DNA from 3 places in the Pelosinus sp. UFO1 genome. Region 1 is predicted to be linked to each of the others. Evidence: riboswitches for the same ligand, from Rfam matches in the RefSeq annotation. Region 1 holds a riboswitch; each other region holds the start of a gene.

What was found. A riboswitch is a leader RNA that binds a small molecule or an ion and turns the genes downstream of it on or off. The one in region 1 is predicted to bind lysine.
Positions count from the first base shown of each region.
Region 2: it holds a riboswitch for lysine, as region 1 does, so the genes downstream of both, UFO1_RS13850 (amino acid permease) here and UFO1_RS05010 (diaminopimelate decarboxylase) in region 1, are expected to answer to the same signal.
Region 3: it holds a riboswitch for lysine, as region 1 does, so the genes downstream of both, dapB (4-hydroxy-tetrahydrodipicolinate reductase) here and UFO1_RS05010 (diaminopimelate decarboxylase) in region 1, are expected to answer to the same signal.

Region 1 is NZ_CP008852.1:1,126,554-1,132,239, reverse strand. It holds gene UFO1_RS05020 (bifunctional enoyl-CoA hydratase/phosphate acetyltransferase) at 1-499, opposite strand, end outside; gene buk (butyrate kinase) at 515-1,600, opposite strand; gene UFO1_RS05010 (diaminopimelate decarboxylase) at 1,861-3,144, opposite strand; lysine riboswitch at 3,264-3,437, opposite strand; gene fumC (class II fumarate hydratase) at 3,682-5,067, opposite strand; gene UFO1_RS05000 (HAD-IIA family hydrolase) at 5,303-5,686, opposite strand, start outside.
Region 2 is NZ_CP008852.1:2,909,217-2,914,902, forward strand. It holds gene UFO1_RS13840 (ribonuclease J) at 1-891, opposite strand, end outside; gene UFO1_RS13845 (sugar diacid recognition domain-containing protein) at 1,074-2,165, opposite strand; lysine riboswitch at 2,315-2,489, shown strand; gene UFO1_RS13850 (amino acid permease) at 2,572-3,993, shown strand; gene UFO1_RS13855 (metal-dependent hydrolase) at 4,121-5,077, shown strand; gene UFO1_RS13860 (hypothetical protein) at 5,246-5,686, shown strand, end outside.
Region 3 is NZ_CP008852.1:2,350,344-2,356,029, forward strand. It holds gene UFO1_RS10975 (aspartate-semialdehyde dehydrogenase) at 1-1,027, opposite strand, end outside; gene dapB (4-hydroxy-tetrahydrodipicolinate reductase) at 1,183-1,977, opposite strand; lysine riboswitch at 2,135-2,312, opposite strand; gene UFO1_RS10985 (general stress protein) at 2,427-3,095, opposite strand; gene UFO1_RS10990 (YlmC/YmxH family sporulation protein) at 3,160-3,450, opposite strand; gene UFO1_RS10995 (hypothetical protein) at 3,456-3,779, opposite strand; gene UFO1_RS11000 (deoxyuridine 5'-triphosphate nucleotidohydrolase) at 3,892-4,344, opposite strand; gene UFO1_RS11005 (pitrilysin family protein) at 4,325-5,578, opposite strand.

The DNA.
Region 1 (5,686 bases):
CCATCGCCTGCAAAGCCAACATAGAGTTAAGGAGGATTTCTTTTTTTTCTTCTACGGTAGGAGCAATATTCATCCCACCATCCGTAATAAACAAAAGTTTCTTTTGACCTGGAATTTCAAATGCTCCGAGGTGGCTAAGTAGTCTACCTGTTCGCAAACCTTCTTCTTTATGAAGCACAGCTCGCAAGAAATCACTACTATTAATTAAACCTTTCATCAATACCTGGGCTTGACCGCGTTTCACTATGGAAACTGCCTTTTGTGCAGCTTTCGTTATATCTGCTTCATGAATGATTTTGGTTTCATTAGATAGCCCAACTTCTGCAAGCATAGGGGTAATTAAAGCAGCATCGCCTACTAAGATAGCCTGAGCAATACCAACTTCTTGCACCATTTTAATCGCAGACAATACCTCTTTATCCTGGGCCACGGCTACGCTAATCATTACCTGACCGCGATTTTTAATTTCCGCTACTATTTCGTCATAAGAGCAGTACAAATAATCACCTCCTACCTAACAATAATTCTGTGCCGGTTCCTGGCCTCTTAGTACTCTAAGGGCACCAAAAGCTAATGCTTCTAGTTCTTCTTCCCCTGGTACAACGGTCACAGGAGCAATAAACATAACTCTATTCTTTATTTCATCAGTAATACGTTCTGAATGAGCAATACCCCCTGTTAAAATGATATGTTCTACATTGCCTGCTAGCACTGTAGCCATAGCACCAATTTCTTTGGCTACTTGATAACAAAAGGCATCTAATACTAGCTTAGCTTCTACATTACCTCCATCTGCCATCGCAAATGCTTCTCGAATATCCGTTGTACCAAGATAGGCATAGATTCCGCCTTTATTGCTTAATTTTTCTCGCAGCTCCGCCGAGGTATACTTATCTGACAAAGCCAACTTTAAAAATTGACCTACCGGCAGTCCACCACAACGATCTGGAGAAAAAGGCCCTTCTTCTTTTGCATTATTTACATCAATCATTCTACCCTTTTTATGCGGTGTTACAGAAACACCTGTTCCTAAATGAGCAACAATTAGATTCATATCCTCATAGTTTTTACCTAGTTGGTTTGCCACCTTACGCGCAACAGCTTTCGTGTTTAATGCATGGGATAGGCTGATCCTTGGTAAATCAGGCAAACCGGATATTCGCGCTACTGGTTCCATTTCATCTACAGAAACAGGATCAACAATATAAGAAGGGATCTTCAATGTTTCTGCTAGCCCATAAGCCATGACAGCGCCCAAGTTAGAAGCATGTTCACCAAATTTGGCTGCTTTGAGATCATCCACCATATCTTGACTAATACAATACGTTCCGCCCTTAAGAGGTTTCAAAATCCCACCACGCGCCACCACTGCTTTTAACGTGGCAATGTCAACCCCTTCTGCTGCTACTTGTTTTAAAATTAATCGCAACCGATATTCATACTGATCTACTACTTTTATGAAGCCACTAGTATCCGCTACAGAATGCTCGACGGTCTTTTTAAAAACTATTTTTTCTCCATCGTATACAGCAAATTTTGTTGATGTTGCCCCCGGGTTAATTACCAATAACCTTTCCGCTGCCCCATATTCTTTAGCCATAAAGTTCCTCCCATAACATTTCAGTTTCATTCTATGTATTGAAATTTCACCAAATATTCTGTTCATATATTCTTTACTTATTTCATTTTATTTTTCTTATTTCCTGCTTTTAAATAAGAAAAGACTTGGCTTAGGCCAAGTCCTCAGACGCAGGCAGAAGCCTTAGTCGTTCTTACTTGGAATCAAGGAAGTGTTATACTTTCTGATTCCGTAAAAAACAGACAGGTCTACTACAACCTGCCTGTTCCATTATTTATTCATTATTTTTTAGTAGCTGCTGCTAATTTTATTTCCGTTTTTTCAAAATCCAAGGTAGCAAAATAATCCCCAATGGTTTCTGCCCGACGAATCATCTGCACCTGGCCGTCACCCTTTAATAATAATTCTGCGGAACGCAATTTTCCATTGTAATTAAAGCCCATTGCATGCCCATGAGCACCCGCATCATGCATAACAATAATGTCACCAATATCAATACGAGGTAAATTACGGTCAATAGCGAATTTATCATTATTTTCGCAAAGTGAACCTGTTACATCATATACATGATCTAGTGGAGCATTTTCTTTTCCCACGACCGTAATATGATGATAGGAACCATATAATGCTGGGCGCATTAAATTTGCCATGCAAGAATCAAGACCTACATAGTTTTTATAAATCTCTTTTTTGTGCAGTACAGTAGATACAAGATAACCATAAGGTCCTGTTATCATTCTGCCACACTCCATGGTAATTTTCAAAGGATGTAGTCCCTTCGCCACAATTTTTTCTTCATAAGCCTTACGCACCCCTTGGCTGACAACATCTAGGTCAACAGCTTCTTGTTCTGGACGGTAAGGAATACCAATTCCACCGCCCAAATCGATCATTTCAATCCGAATCCCTAATTTTTCATACACTTCAATTACTAAATCAAACATCATATTTGCCGTTGCAACAAAGCTATCTGAATTTAGTTCATTAGAAATTACCATGGTATGCAGAGCAAAACGTTTTACCCCTTTACTTTGCACAATTTTGTAAGCTTCTAAAATTTGTTCTCTCGTTAAACCATATTTTGCTTCCTCTGGATACCCAATAATATCATTTCCACCTTCCAATAAGGGACCCGGATTGTAGCGGAAGGAAAGGATGTCAGGTAAACCAACGTGCTTCTCCAAATATTCAATGTGGCTAATATCATCCAAATTAATAATAGCTCCCAGCTTTTTGGCCGCTTGGTAATCTTCTACTGGTGTATCGTTGGAGGAAAAGACAATTTCTTCTCCTGTTATTCCAGCTTGTTCAGAAAGAATAAGTTCTGGCAGAGAACTGCAGTCAGCTCCAACGCCTTCTTCTCTTAGCACCTTTAAAATATGAGGATTTGGTGTTGCTTTTACAGCAAAATATTCTTTAAATCCTGGCGCCCAGGAAAAAGCCGCCAATAATTTTCGAACATTATTTCGAATGGCCTGCTCATCATAAATATGAAATGGTGTTGGATATTTTTTTATAATTTCTTCTAGTTCAATCTTTGTAAAGGGTAATGTTTTTTCTGCCATTTTTGTATAGACCTCCTGAAATTGTTTATTATTTGGTAAGTTATAGTGTAAAACAAAAAGCAGTTTGCGGAAACCATCCCGCAAACCGCTATAAGAATCTAACATATCTCATAATCAGTTATGCAGATAGCACTCCACCCAAAATTGGATGACAGTCTTGTATTTATTCAATACAAAACCAACGAAAAGGTCTTTGCCAAACCCTTCCACTTCGGCGGTTATTCCTTTTTGTATCTTTCATCGCTGGCTACTCTAGATACATATTCTTAATATACCGCGCCTCTATCTTCTAGCTATTCATCTGTCATTTTTCTAAGTATAGACTAATCTAGTTTGTCATGTCAACTCTAATCCTATGTTTTTTTGTAAAAGTTATTATCCGATGACTAAACCGCTCTAAGACTCCCATCTTCTATAAGTGGGAGTTAAGAGCGGCTAAGTCCCTGGATAAGTGCGACTAAGATTCAGATGGAGTTAAAACTCCACCTGAATCAAGTCTTCTTTATAGATAGTCTATCATCTTAAGCCCTACAGACACTATCTTGGTTTTACCAAGATTGTAGGATTCATATATTCTTCATACTGTGCTTCACTAACCCACCCTGTGGCTAAGGCAGATTCTTTTAATGTAATGCCTTCCTTTACCGCACTTTTAGCAATTTGGGCTGCCTTATCATAACCAATTAGGGGTACTAAGCCTGTAATAAGTATTAGTGATTGGTGCAAATAAAAATCAATAATCTCAGTATTTGCCTGTATACCTACCGCACAATTAACATTAAAAGAGTTCATCCCATCCGAAAGTAGCCGAATGGACTGCAAGAAATTATAAACAATGACAGGCATAAATACATTTAATTGAAAGTTTCCTTGGCTAGCAGCAAAAGAAATTGTGGTGTCATTACCAAATACCTGGGCAACAATCATTGTCAATGCTTCGGATTGAGTTGGATTGACTTTTGCAGGCATAATGGAGCTGCCTGGCTCATTCTCGGGTATTTTAATCTCTCCAATACCGCACCGTGGACCACTTGCAAGCCAACGAACATCATTGGCAATCTTCATTAAATCAGCAGCTAATGCCTTCATCATACCATGAACGACGACTACCTCATCTTTACTTGTTAACGCATGAAATTTATTAGGAGCTGTACGAAATTCCTTGCCCGTTAACTTGGTAATTTCTGCAGCAACGAGTTCGCCAAAGTTCATAGGGGAATTAATACCAGTCCCAACAGCCGTTCCTCCCATGGCCAAGTCCCGCATAAAGTTAATACCTATGGTCAGCATTTCTTCGTTCCGTTCTAACATCCGCACCCAACCGCTTATTTCCTGTCCCATAGTAAGAGGTGTCGCATCCATTAAATGAGTTCTGCCAATTTTTATGATTTCACTGAATTCTTTTGATTTCTGATCTAACGTTTCTTTTAAAGAGGCAATTGCAGGTAATAGTTTATCAATCACTAATGTTACGCCGGCAACATGAATCGCCGTAGGGAAAATATCATTAGAGCTTTGGGATTTATTCACATGATCATTGGGATGAACGACTAAAGGCTCTGCTCCTTCGGCTAGCAACTGAGTCGCTCTATGTGCCAATACTTCATTTATATTCATATTAAACTGAGTGCCACTTCCCGTTTGCCACACGGCAAGAGGAAAGTTGCCATCTAGTTTTCCGGCTAACACCTCATCACAAGCCTTAACGATGGCCTGAGAGCGTTTTGTATCAAGTACACCTAGTTTCTCATTTACTAAGGCAGCTGCTTTCTTTAATATGGCAAATACACCAACTAACTCATAGGGCATCTTTTCTATTCCAATACGAAAATTTTCAAAACTACGTTGTGTTTGGGCTCCCCATAATTTATCCGCTGGCACTTTTATTTCTCCCATTGAATCTTTCTCAATACGATATTCCATATAAAGCACTCCTTTATCGATTCATTACCTATAAACTAAAAACGAAGAAGGTATCGTAAATTTGATCTTCTCTTTAGTTTCTTCTTCATAACTAAAAACAATCCTGCAGTAATTTTAAATCTTCTTTAAAAACAAAAAGTGTTTACAACCCTATTGATTGCAAACACCCTTTACCTTATACCTTTATAATCCCTTCTAAGAGTCTCTCTTCTTTTTTGCGATAGACTTGCTTTTCTTATCCGACGATTAATTCTCTAGAGGAGCCCATATGAATCAAATCCTCTTCTTTGTCACTAGCAGAAAGTGCTTGACCTAAACCTCCTAAGTTATCAAATATATAGTCAGGTTTAAAGACCGACTGCTCAACATCTGATATTTTGGATTCTCCACTGAGTACTAACACAGAGACCATACCTGCATTACATCCTGTAGCTATATCAGTATATAATCGATCACCAACCATTGCCATTTCTTCAAGAGGATAACTTTTTTTATTTAATAAGGCTTCCACAATTTCCTTATTGGGTTTGCCCACAACCTGAGGGGAACAACCTGTTGATGCTTTTATCAATGCAGCCATAGCACCACAATCTGGTATATAGCCAGTTTCTGTAGGACA
Region 2 (5,686 bases), 1.8 Mb from region 1:
ACCAGTCGATAAAATCAATATTTGGTTTCCTGGATAGTTTTTAATCTCATCAATGTCAATTATGACACCTTCGGGAACCGTTAAGTACCCAAGTTCTGTAGCAATATTTACAACGTTAATCATACTGCGTCCGATAATTGCCACCTTACGGCCATATTTACAAGCAGACGTAATCGCCTGCTGTACACGTAATACGTTGGATGCAAAGGTAGCTAAAAGAATTCGCCCCTTCGCATTGTGAAATGCTTCATCCAAAGCAATGCCGACCTGTCGTTCTGATTTCGTAAAACCCGGTCGTTCCGCATTCGTGCTGTCAGACATCAAGACGAGTACACCTTCGTCACCTAATTCGGCGAATTTATGAATATCCATTGCTTTACCGTCAACTGGTGTATAATCAATTTTAAAATCACCCGTATGGACAATTGTCCCAACCGGAGTCTTAAAATACATTCCTACGGCATCAGGAATGGAGTGACATACGCGAATGAACCCTACTTGAATGGTACCAAATGATATTTGATCGCCTGGGTTCACTGGAACCAACTTGTAGTTTGCCACGCCATTTTCTTTTAATCGGCACTCGGCTAACCCTAATGCAAGACGCGTACCATAGACGGGTACATCAATTTGCTTTAATAGATAGGATAAAGAACCAATGTGGTCTTCGTGGCCATGAGTGATAACAACCGCCCTTATCTTATCCTGATTTTCAAGAAGATAGGAGATATCAGGTATAACTAAGTCAATCCCTAACATATCATCTTCTGGAAATGCTAAACCAGAATCAAGAATGATAATATCATCTTCGTAGCGAATTACTGTCATATTCTTGCCGATTTCGCCTAACCCACCAAGTGGAATAATGGCTAATTTATTTTGTTTTTCCAAGAAAAATACCTCCAATATTTGAGTTTGTACATTTAAGTTTTTTTCACCAATAGACGTTCCGTAAACCAACCGTTCCCGCTTTCGATTGGTTTCATCCAAATGTTCATAAATGAAAATACCCGCTCAAAACCCATTACTTTCTATTGTACTTCAAATTGCTTCAATATACAAGTTTTGGCGTATTAAACAATACTTTTTTCACAATTTTTACCCTTTAATGGAATTTCCACAAAAATTTTAGTGCCTTGACCTAGTGCTGATTTAATAACAAATTTTCCTTCCACCAAAGCAACACGTTCTCTCATTCCATAAATACCCAAACAAGTATGGCTATGGGAATTTCTAACGATTTCTGTATCAAAACCTACACCGTCATCATCAACCAACAAAATAAGTTTATCCTGTTTTTTATTTAAGGATACCCAAACCTGTTTTGCTTTTCCATGTTTGACTATATTCGTTAATGCTTCCTGTAAAATACGATATAATGTGATTTCTACTTCAGGAGAAAATCGTTCTCTTGATAAGTTATTAAAATCAACATACATAGAAATTCCATATTGCTTAGTATAGTTTTCTATATATTTTTTAGCAGCAGCTACTAACCCTAAGTCATCTAATAATACAGGGCGTAATTCAACTGCCATATGATGCACCGCTTCTAAGGTCGTAACCGCAAGGTCACGCATTTCTAGTATCTTTTCTTGCTCCTCGCTACTTTGCACTTGCTCTGCGAGGACACGTAGACCAACAATGATGGAAGTTAAGGACTGGCTTGTTTCATCGTGGAGCTCCCGTGATATTCTTTTACGTTCATCTTCTTGTATTGTAATTATTTTATTTAAAAATATAGACTGAAGTTCTTCTTTTTCTGTTAATGCCCCTACTAACCTTTCCTGCCTGGCATTTGATTGAAGATTGGCTTCTACGAAACGTGCAGCTAACCTCGCATAAGGCTCCGCAGTTTTTTGATCACCAGTTACGCCAATTAAGCCAATACATTGCTCCTCAAACATTATAGGAACATTAAAGCCATTGCGGGTACCAGGCATATCTATTTCATCTTCTTCACTAACATAAAACTCCTTCACAACCCCATTCTGCAGCATCTTTGCCCCGGCTTCATGAATTTGTCCAATACGTTCTCTACTAAAAGACGCAATAATTACTCCATGTTCATCAAGTATATTTACATTCTTATTTAATTCAACAGCTACAGTATCTACTAAAGACTGCGCAAATTTCGCATCTAATCGTCTATGTTCATTTTCCACTTGGAAACCTCCAAAAATATTCTTGCGTATCCTATTTCTTCAGACACTTTGCATAATCCTATATTTTTTAAAATTTCAAAAAATATATTTTAATTATTGATTGACAAGTAATCATAGTTTTAATAAAATAAGCAAAGAATTGAATAGGTTGTGATTATAGAGGTGCAAGTGTTATGAGTAAGTATAGTGAGCCGGAAGCAATGAACTATACTGAAAGGAATAGTTGCCGAAACAAAAAAATTCCTACTTTTTTTGTTGGGCTTGTATTGAATAAATGCAAGACTGTCACCAAAAGCTTCTTTTGGGTGGAGTGCTATCTCACACAAGCGGTAATTTATCTTTGTATAAATTTTTTGGTTGTGAGATAGCTCACAACCATTTTATTTTGTAAATTAGGAGGTAAATTATGTCAATTCCTACTGTAAATCTGAAAGAATTATGTCCAGAAAAAGTAGGCCTCAAGCGTGACATGAAATCACGCCACCTTATGATGATTTCTATCGGTGGTACCATTGGTACTGGACTCTTTCTAGGATCAGGTCAAACCCTTAGTCAAGCAGGTCCTCTTGGTGCTGTTCTTGCCTACCTAACAGGCGGTTTTATCATGTATATGGTTCTCTTATGCTTAGGTGAACTAACGGCAGCCATGCCTGTTTCTGGCTCGTTTCAAAGTTATGCCTCTCGTTTCATATCCCCTGGAGCTGGTTTCACCACTGGCTGGTTATACTGGATAAACTGGGCAATTTGTATTGCTGCTGACTTTACCGCTGCAGGTATTATTATGAATAATTGGTTTCCACAATTGGCGATCTGGATGTGGTGTGGAATCTTTGCTGTGATGTTAGCCTTATTAAACATCATCTCGGTAAAGGCCTATGGTGAAGCAGAATTCTGGTTTGCTGGTATCAAAGTAACTGCAATTTTAGCTTTTATTGTCGCTGGTGCAGGTCTGTTGTTTGGTTTTTCTAGTCATTCTCTCCCTATTGTCGGGCTCTCCAATTTTAATACTGGCTCTGGTCTTTTTCCGAATGGCTTTGAAGCAGTATTTTTAACTATGATCGCTGTAGTGTACTCTTTCCAAGGTGCTGAGCTTGTAGGGATTGCTGCAGGTGAATGCGAAGACCCAAGTAAAAATGTTCCTCGCGTTATTAAAGGGATTACTTTCCGCATTATTATATTTTATGTGTTAGCCATGGTTGTACTCGCAGGTATTATTCCTTGGCAAGAAGCAAGTGTCTTAGAAAGTCCTTTTGCCCATGTATTCGGTATGTTAGGATTCCCTTTAGCAAAAGATATTATGAGTTTTGTTGTTATGACCTCCGCCTTATCTGCAGGTAATTCCGCTTTATATGCCTGCTCTCGTCTCCTCTGGTCTATGTCCAAGGAAGGATTAGCACCTAATTTTCTAGGCAAGCTAAACTCTCGTGGTGTTCCTATCAATGGTGTTTATTTGACTCTAGTATTAGCTTGCATGTCTTTACTTACCAGTGAGTATGCTGCCGATACCGTATATTTGTGGCTTATGTCTAGTACAGGGCTTACAGGTTGTCTAATTTGGGTTATTATTGCTTGGTGCCAGATAAACTTCCGTAGAGAATTTGCTCGCCTAGGTGGTAAATTGGAACAACTCAAATTTCGTACACCATTCTACCCACTTGTACCTGTACTTGCTTTGGTATTAAACATTGGTGTTATTTTCAGTCTATATTTCGATGAATCACAACGTATTGTTCTTTACACTGGTATTCCTGTACTGCTTGCTATCTATTTATATTATGTAATATTTTTAGATAAAAAAATCACAGGATCGAAAGCCCAAAGCCTGTAAATATAAAAAATGGTGGCCTCTTAAATGAGGTCACCATTTTTTTATTTACAGGCAAAACTTACTATGAAACACAGCCCCCTATTTATGTTATAATATTATGTAAATTAAATAGGTAGGAGGCATCATTATGGATTCCTTATCCCATGCACTAATTGGCATGGCTGTTGCTGGTTTATCTGGACATCCTCTATCCTTACATGATCCTATTTATCTTGCGACGGTTATTGGCGCGCAAGCACCTGATTTTGATATTATCGCTCAAGTCAAAGGAAATTTTTCTTACCTTAGACAGCACCGCTCTTTTTCTCATTCCATCCCTGGTTTATGCATGTGGGCAGCTATGATTAGCTTAAGTCTTTATGCTTTTATGCCGGAAACCAATCTTTTTTCCTTATTTGGCTGGGCCTTTGCTGGTTGTCTGTCACACAGTATCATTGATTATTTTAATACCCATGGAGTGGCAATTTTATGGCCTTTTCGTAAGGAACGCAAAAGCTTACAACTTTTAAATGTATTTGACCCTATACTCCTATTGCTCATGACGAGTATCTATACTTTACCCATTACTATGTTTATCTTATCTTGTCTTACTTTTTTTACGATTGTGGCATATATTAGCCTTCGCATACTCCTCCGCAAAAAGGCAAGAAGGCAAATACATGAGATATTTTCCCATGAAGATATTGTACAAGTCTCAATTATGCCTTCCTTACAGCGTATATTATTTTGGGATTTTGTCTTAGAAACAAAACAATCTTATACAGTTGGACAACTAGGAGCTATTTATCCCGTATTAGAAACCAATGCCAACTTAACAAAACAAAAAGCTGTTTCTCCCTTTACCTTGCAAGCCCAAAAAACGATACTTGGTGATTTTTTCACTACCTTTACCCCCTTTATTTATTTTGAAGAGGAACAAAGCCTTCATTCCAGCTGTGTAAATATTTACGACCTTCGCTATATCGCAAATAAAGAATTTCTACACCGAGGGACGATCATTTTTGATAATAATCGACTTCCAACAGAGTCTTATCTTTATTCCTATGGAAATACAATGAAAATTCCATGTAACCAGCTAAGGTAACACAAACAGAAAAAAATTCTCCTGAGGATTTTTTTCTGTTTCTTTTTTTCTACAAATTTGAATTCCTTCTAGTACTTCCCTTACAACATTTACCTCTTCTTTTAGGAAAGGGCTTTCAAACTTTTTGGCGAATCTCTCTAACATTATGTAAACAAGAGGGGTTTTTCTATGTCGAAATGGATACAAGCTTTTTTATCGATTACATTAACATTTGTAACCAATACAACCTTGGCATCATCTGACTCTTTCTCAATTGGAACCTGGCATACTTCCGGATTACAAAGCTGGCAGACTACATTTCCTTTACATACAAAGGTAATTGATGGTGCCTCCGAATTGAATTACCCACACGAAGACATTTATCTCATAGCAAGTTTTGGCAAGAAACTAGCAAAACACCAATCTCTACAGCTTGAAGTAGGCATGACAACCAGTCCTACTACCAAGCTTGGCACTGATTCCGATTGGGACTATTCAAAAAATAATAATTTATGGTATTTTGGCACTTTTGACACGCAAAATAAAGGTCTTTTTGTCACAGCCGACTGGAAAAAAAATCTTACAAAACGCACTGATTTCTTAGCTGGGTATCAGTATAATCGAAACCTT
Region 3 (5,686 bases), 1.2 Mb from region 1:
GTAAGTTATGTTCAATCATATACTCGGCGATCTGTAACGCATTTAAAGCAGCACCTTTACGTATTTGATCACCAACAACCCAAAGATTTAGACCATGTGGAACGGAATTATCTTTTCTAATTCGACCTACAAAAACTTCATTTTGATTGGAAGTAAATAAAGGCATTGGGTATACCATGTCTGCCGGATTATCTTGCAAAATAACTCCTGGGAAATTTGCTAAGAGTTCTTTAGCCTGATCGACTGAGATTGTTTCTTCAAACTCAACGTTAATTGACTCTGAATGGCTACGATAAATAGGCACCCTTACAGTAGTTGCTGTAATACCTATCTTATAATCATTAAATATTTTATGCGTTTCATGAACCATCTTCATTTCTTCTTTTGTATAATTATCTTCTACAAATACATCAATATGTGGAATGATATTAAAAGCAATTTGATAATGCTTAGGTAAGCTAGCACTAGGAAGAATATTAGCTTCTACAGGGCGATTTTCAACAACAGCTTGCACTTGATTTGACAACTCATCAATTGCTTCTTTACCTGCTCCAGATACTGCTTGATAAGTGGAAACGACAATTCTTTTAATTTTTGCTTGATCATAAAGGGGTTTTAGGGCCATGGCCATAATAATGGTAGAACAATTAGGATTTGCAATAATCCCTTTATGCTGTTGTATAGCTTCTGGATTAACTTCTGGCACAACCAATGGCACAGTAGGATCCATCCGAAAAGCACTAGAATTATCAATCACTACTGCTCCACATTTTACTGCGGCAGGGGCAAATTTTGTACTAGCAGAACCACCGGCAAATAAGGCAATATCAATATTTTTAAAAGAGTCATCAGTAGCTTCTTCTACGATATAATCTTTTCCCATGAAAGGAATGATTTTTCCAGCGGAACGTTTTGATGCAAGTAATTTTAGATTATCAAAAGGAAAATTACGTTCTTCAATTAAATCTAGGAACTCTTGCCCTACTGCTCCAGTAGCTCCAAGTATTGCTACATTATATTTCTTCATACATATCGCTCCCCATTATTTTTTCTCGTAATATTATATATTCTTATTATATTCATTTTATTTACTATAGTTATTGCTTATGATGCCTGATTTAATGCAAAAGATGCTATGCTGTAAGTTTATGATTATACTATTTATTAAGCTTGCCAATAAACTTATTTTAAAATCTCTTCAAGTCCCAAAACCAAACCATTTGCTGTTAGTACATATTTACAAGCCAATACAACTCCTGGCATAAATGACTCACGGGATATGGAGTCATGACGAATCGTTAGTGTTTGACCAAGTCCACCAAAAATAACTTCTTGATGCGCTACATATCCAGGTAAACGCACACTATGCATTCTAATACCAGAAAAGTCTCCTCCTCTTGCACCAGGTAGCTTCTCGACTTCGTCTGGGTGTCCTTGTTGTAAATAACCACGTTTTTTCGCAATTAATTCTGCTGTTTGCAAAGCAGTTCCAGAGGGTGCATCGAGCTTTTGATCGTGATGCAATTCAATGATTTCCACATGTGGAAAAAATTTAGCGGCATCTTGTGCCAATTTCATCATTAGAATAGCACCAATGGCAAAATTAGGGGCAATTAATGCATTCACTTTGGTTTTTTCACATAATTGACTAATTTCTTCCAGGTTTTCTTCGGATAATCCAGTAGTTCCGACAACAGGGCAAACACCATTAGCAATTGCCATACGAATATTATTTAATACTACTTCTGGTCTTGTAAAGTCAACCATTACTTGTGGCTGTGTTTCATTAATTACAGTTTGCAGATTATTACCAACAATAATACCTGTTTTTTCTACGCCGATTAAATCACCAATATCAATAAAATCCGATTTTGTATCTACAGCTCCTACGATACTTAATTGCGTATCGTTATGTATGGCTTTTAGTACCTCACGCCCCATTTTACCGTAAGCTCCACACACTATTACTCTAATCATATTGCGCACCTCCTAATAGTAGCAATGTATTCATTGATTGTTATGAATGTTAATGTTGAGGTAAAAATAATAGCCGATGAGTATAATCTCATCGGCTGTCAATCGTACATTCAACAGTTATAAGGATAATGGGAAAACAAGCGTTTCCCCACGCCTTAGATAAGATAGCACTCCACTAAAAGGTTACTTTTAGTGACAGTCTTACACCTATTTGATGAAAGACCAGCACTGAAGACTTGGCATCTTCCGCACTTCGGCAAGCAACCCTTTTCTTTCAGATCATAGAGACCAATCTCCTTGAAAGTACTTTTGTTGTCTGCACCTCTATTCCATCCTGCGTAGGATGAAGTGTATTTAATTACATACATTGTATAATAGTGATTATAGTAGTGTCAATGCTTTTAAATAAAAAAGTAAAGTTTTAACAATCATTATATTGTAAGTCATATTTATTTACTGTGATTTTCTACATCTTTAGCGCCATTTTGTCGCAGTATTTGGGCTGCTGAGGTTACCTTAGTTGTATCTGTGCGAATAATAGCAAGAATGCTACCCTGAGCAACCTCTTGTTCATATCGTTGACTCGCTTCAGCAGGAATTCCCCAGTCAATTAGCCCACCAGCGATGCCGCCTGCAATTGCTCCGCCTACTGCAGCCGTAATAGGGCCAACAGCAAGAATAGGCCCGATACCGGGAAGCAGTAAAGCTCCAGCACCCATGAGTAAGCCACCAATTCCACCTAACGTACCACCAGTCAATGTTCCATCAACAATGTCATCATCATAAGTTTCATCTTGTGTTGTATTAGCATTTTGTTGTTTTTTTGATACAATGTTAATTTCTTCTGATGTAAAGCCTTGTTGGCGTAAAGTATTCACTGCATTTTCAGCTCTACCCCTTGATTCAAATACTCCGATAATGGTTTGGTTTTGCTTTTTGTTCTGTTGATGGTTTTGTTTTTGGTTTGAATTTTGTGTATTTGTCATATTGGTTGTATTCATGTTTCCTACTGGCGCCTGTTGCATTGTATTAGCAGTAGTGTTTGTTGCAGCATAACTATTTACCACTGTGTCTGAACTTGCTTGGTTTGGTAATTGATTGCAATTCTGTTTTTCCATGTGTAAACCTCCTAACATTAAATGCATTCCATGCAATTTAATGTTAGTTTATCCAGAGTACTTATTAATATGTATTTTCTTGACGCTCCCGATTTAAATTGCTATATCGATCATAAGCATTATTTATATCTACAATAATTACTTCATCTCCAATACGCTTTATTGCCTGCCATGGAATTGTCGCAGTTTTACTATCGCTGAAAAAGTTAAATAGTCCATTTCGTTTTGGTAGCAAGATAGTATGTATTCTGCCTGATTTATAATCAAAATTTAATTCACATTCATCAATTATCCCTAGACGGGCTCCATCACCTAAATTGATAACTTCTTTACCTGATAACTCACTCAAGCGCATTTTCTTCACCCCTTACTATTCTTATAAAATAATTTCACAAAGAACGGTTGAACAATGGATAAAGCAATCGATAGAAAAGCTATTGGATCTATGTAGAAACCAAAAATCAATACTTTCTCTGGTACATCTAACTTTAGAAAAGATATAAGCATAACTAATGATAAATAGATACCACCAGAAACTGCGATTAATTCCTGCAGAGCCAATGATATTGGCGAAATTTTAATTTCATTACTAGCATTTATTTGGCGGTAATACTTCATGCGTTCTAATACTGAAACTAGTAAGCCCCCAGTAAACAAAACAAGGAAAATTAACCAGGAATACATGATAGACCCTCCATATACCTTCTATCTTAAGAATATGATGAAAAAAACAATATTATGTTAAAAATAGCTTAGTGAAAGTTATGTATACTTCCACTAAGCTACTATAAAATCACTAATTACCTGTACTGCCTAGGCCGCCTTTTCTGATTGAGAATATATCATGGTCATCTATGTCGGTTAATAAATATTTATAGAAAATTCCTTGTGCAATTCGAGCACCTTTATTAATCACTATTTCTTGTAAATTGTGATTATAAATAGCAATAAAAATGTGTCCTTCATTTTCACTATTGTTGTAGTAGTCAGCATCAATAATCCCTTGGCTATTTATTAAACTTAATTTGTTTTTTATTGATAGACCAGAACGAATGTGTATGCCAAGGTATTCATCGGGCTGCATATAAGCTTTAATACCTGTAGGTACTAGACTAAGGGAGTTTGGATGTACTATTATATCTTCGGCGGCGGCTATATCATAGCCTGCGCTATATTGTGTTTTTCGAGTAGGAATAATAATATCTTTATCTTTATAAGTAGAAATCAATTCAAAACCTCTTAACCTCATCATATATCTCCTCACTTATCGGTCCTAATGCTGTAAAACATAGAGTATTTGGATTAAACATTTGTTGTGTTATAGAGTGCACTTTCTCTAAAGAAACTTTATCAATGTTAGTAACTACCTCATCCAGAGTAATATACTTTCCTAATGTAAGTTCCATCTTCCCAAGCCGCGACATACGGCTACTTGAGCTTTCAAGTGCTAATAATAAATTACCTTTTAATTGTTCTTTCGTTTTGGTAAGCTCTCTAGCTGTAATGCCTTTATTCTTTAATTCAAAAATAGTTTGTCTCACTAATTCTACTACCTGGCATGCATTACTAGGACGTGTTCCAGCATAAATGGTAAATAGACCAGCATCGCTATAATTCGTCTGGTAAGAATAGATGGAGTAAGCAAGTCCCTTTTCTTCTCGAATCGTCTGAAATAATCGTGAACTGATACCTCCACCCAAAATATTATTTATTATGTGAAAGGTATAGATATCTGGTGATAACTGGGATACACTGCTAGTTCCTAAACAAAGATGTACTTGCTCGATCGCTTTGGATTGTATTGTCTGATTGGGTTTTAATTCTGGGACAGTTGGGTTACCTTGTTTTTTATTGCCTGCCATTTTTCCAAAGTAGTAGTTTGTTAACTCTACTAGCCTTTCGTGGGTCAAATTACCGGCGGCGGCAATAACAATATTATCAGGGGTATAGAAATTTTGGTAATATTCAAGAAGAAGTGGCTTGTTAAAATTTTCAATAGAAGGTACAGTGCCGATAATATTACGCCCAAGGGCATGCCCTGCCCAGATATTATTATGGTGAAGATCATGTACTAACTCATCGGGAGTATCTTCATACATATGGACTTCTTCTAAAACTACTTCTCTTTCACGGTTAATATCTTCCTGCTCAAATTTAGATGATAAAAGCATATCGCTAAGAACATCCAGTGCAAGTTCTAGATGAGTATCGAGAACTTTTATATAATAGCAAGTATGTTCTTTATCGGTGAAAGCATTGATTTGTCCTCCAACTTCGTCCACCATTTCAGCAATGTCCTTTGCGGAACGGTTTTCAGTACCTTTGAAGATCATGTGCTCAATAAAATGAGAAATGCCATGATTATGTTGTTGCTCAGATCGAGAGCCAGTTCCTATCCATATTCCTAAAGTAACTGATTTTACATAAGGAATGGCTTCAGAGACAACACGAATATTATTTGGCAATGTTGATTTACGATACATATACTACTCCTTTTGTTCTATATCTAATCATATAAACTAATTTCTATTGGTATCTGATAAATCCTTCTTGTTTACTAGGTAAGAACGGGAATAAAGATTTTATCGTAT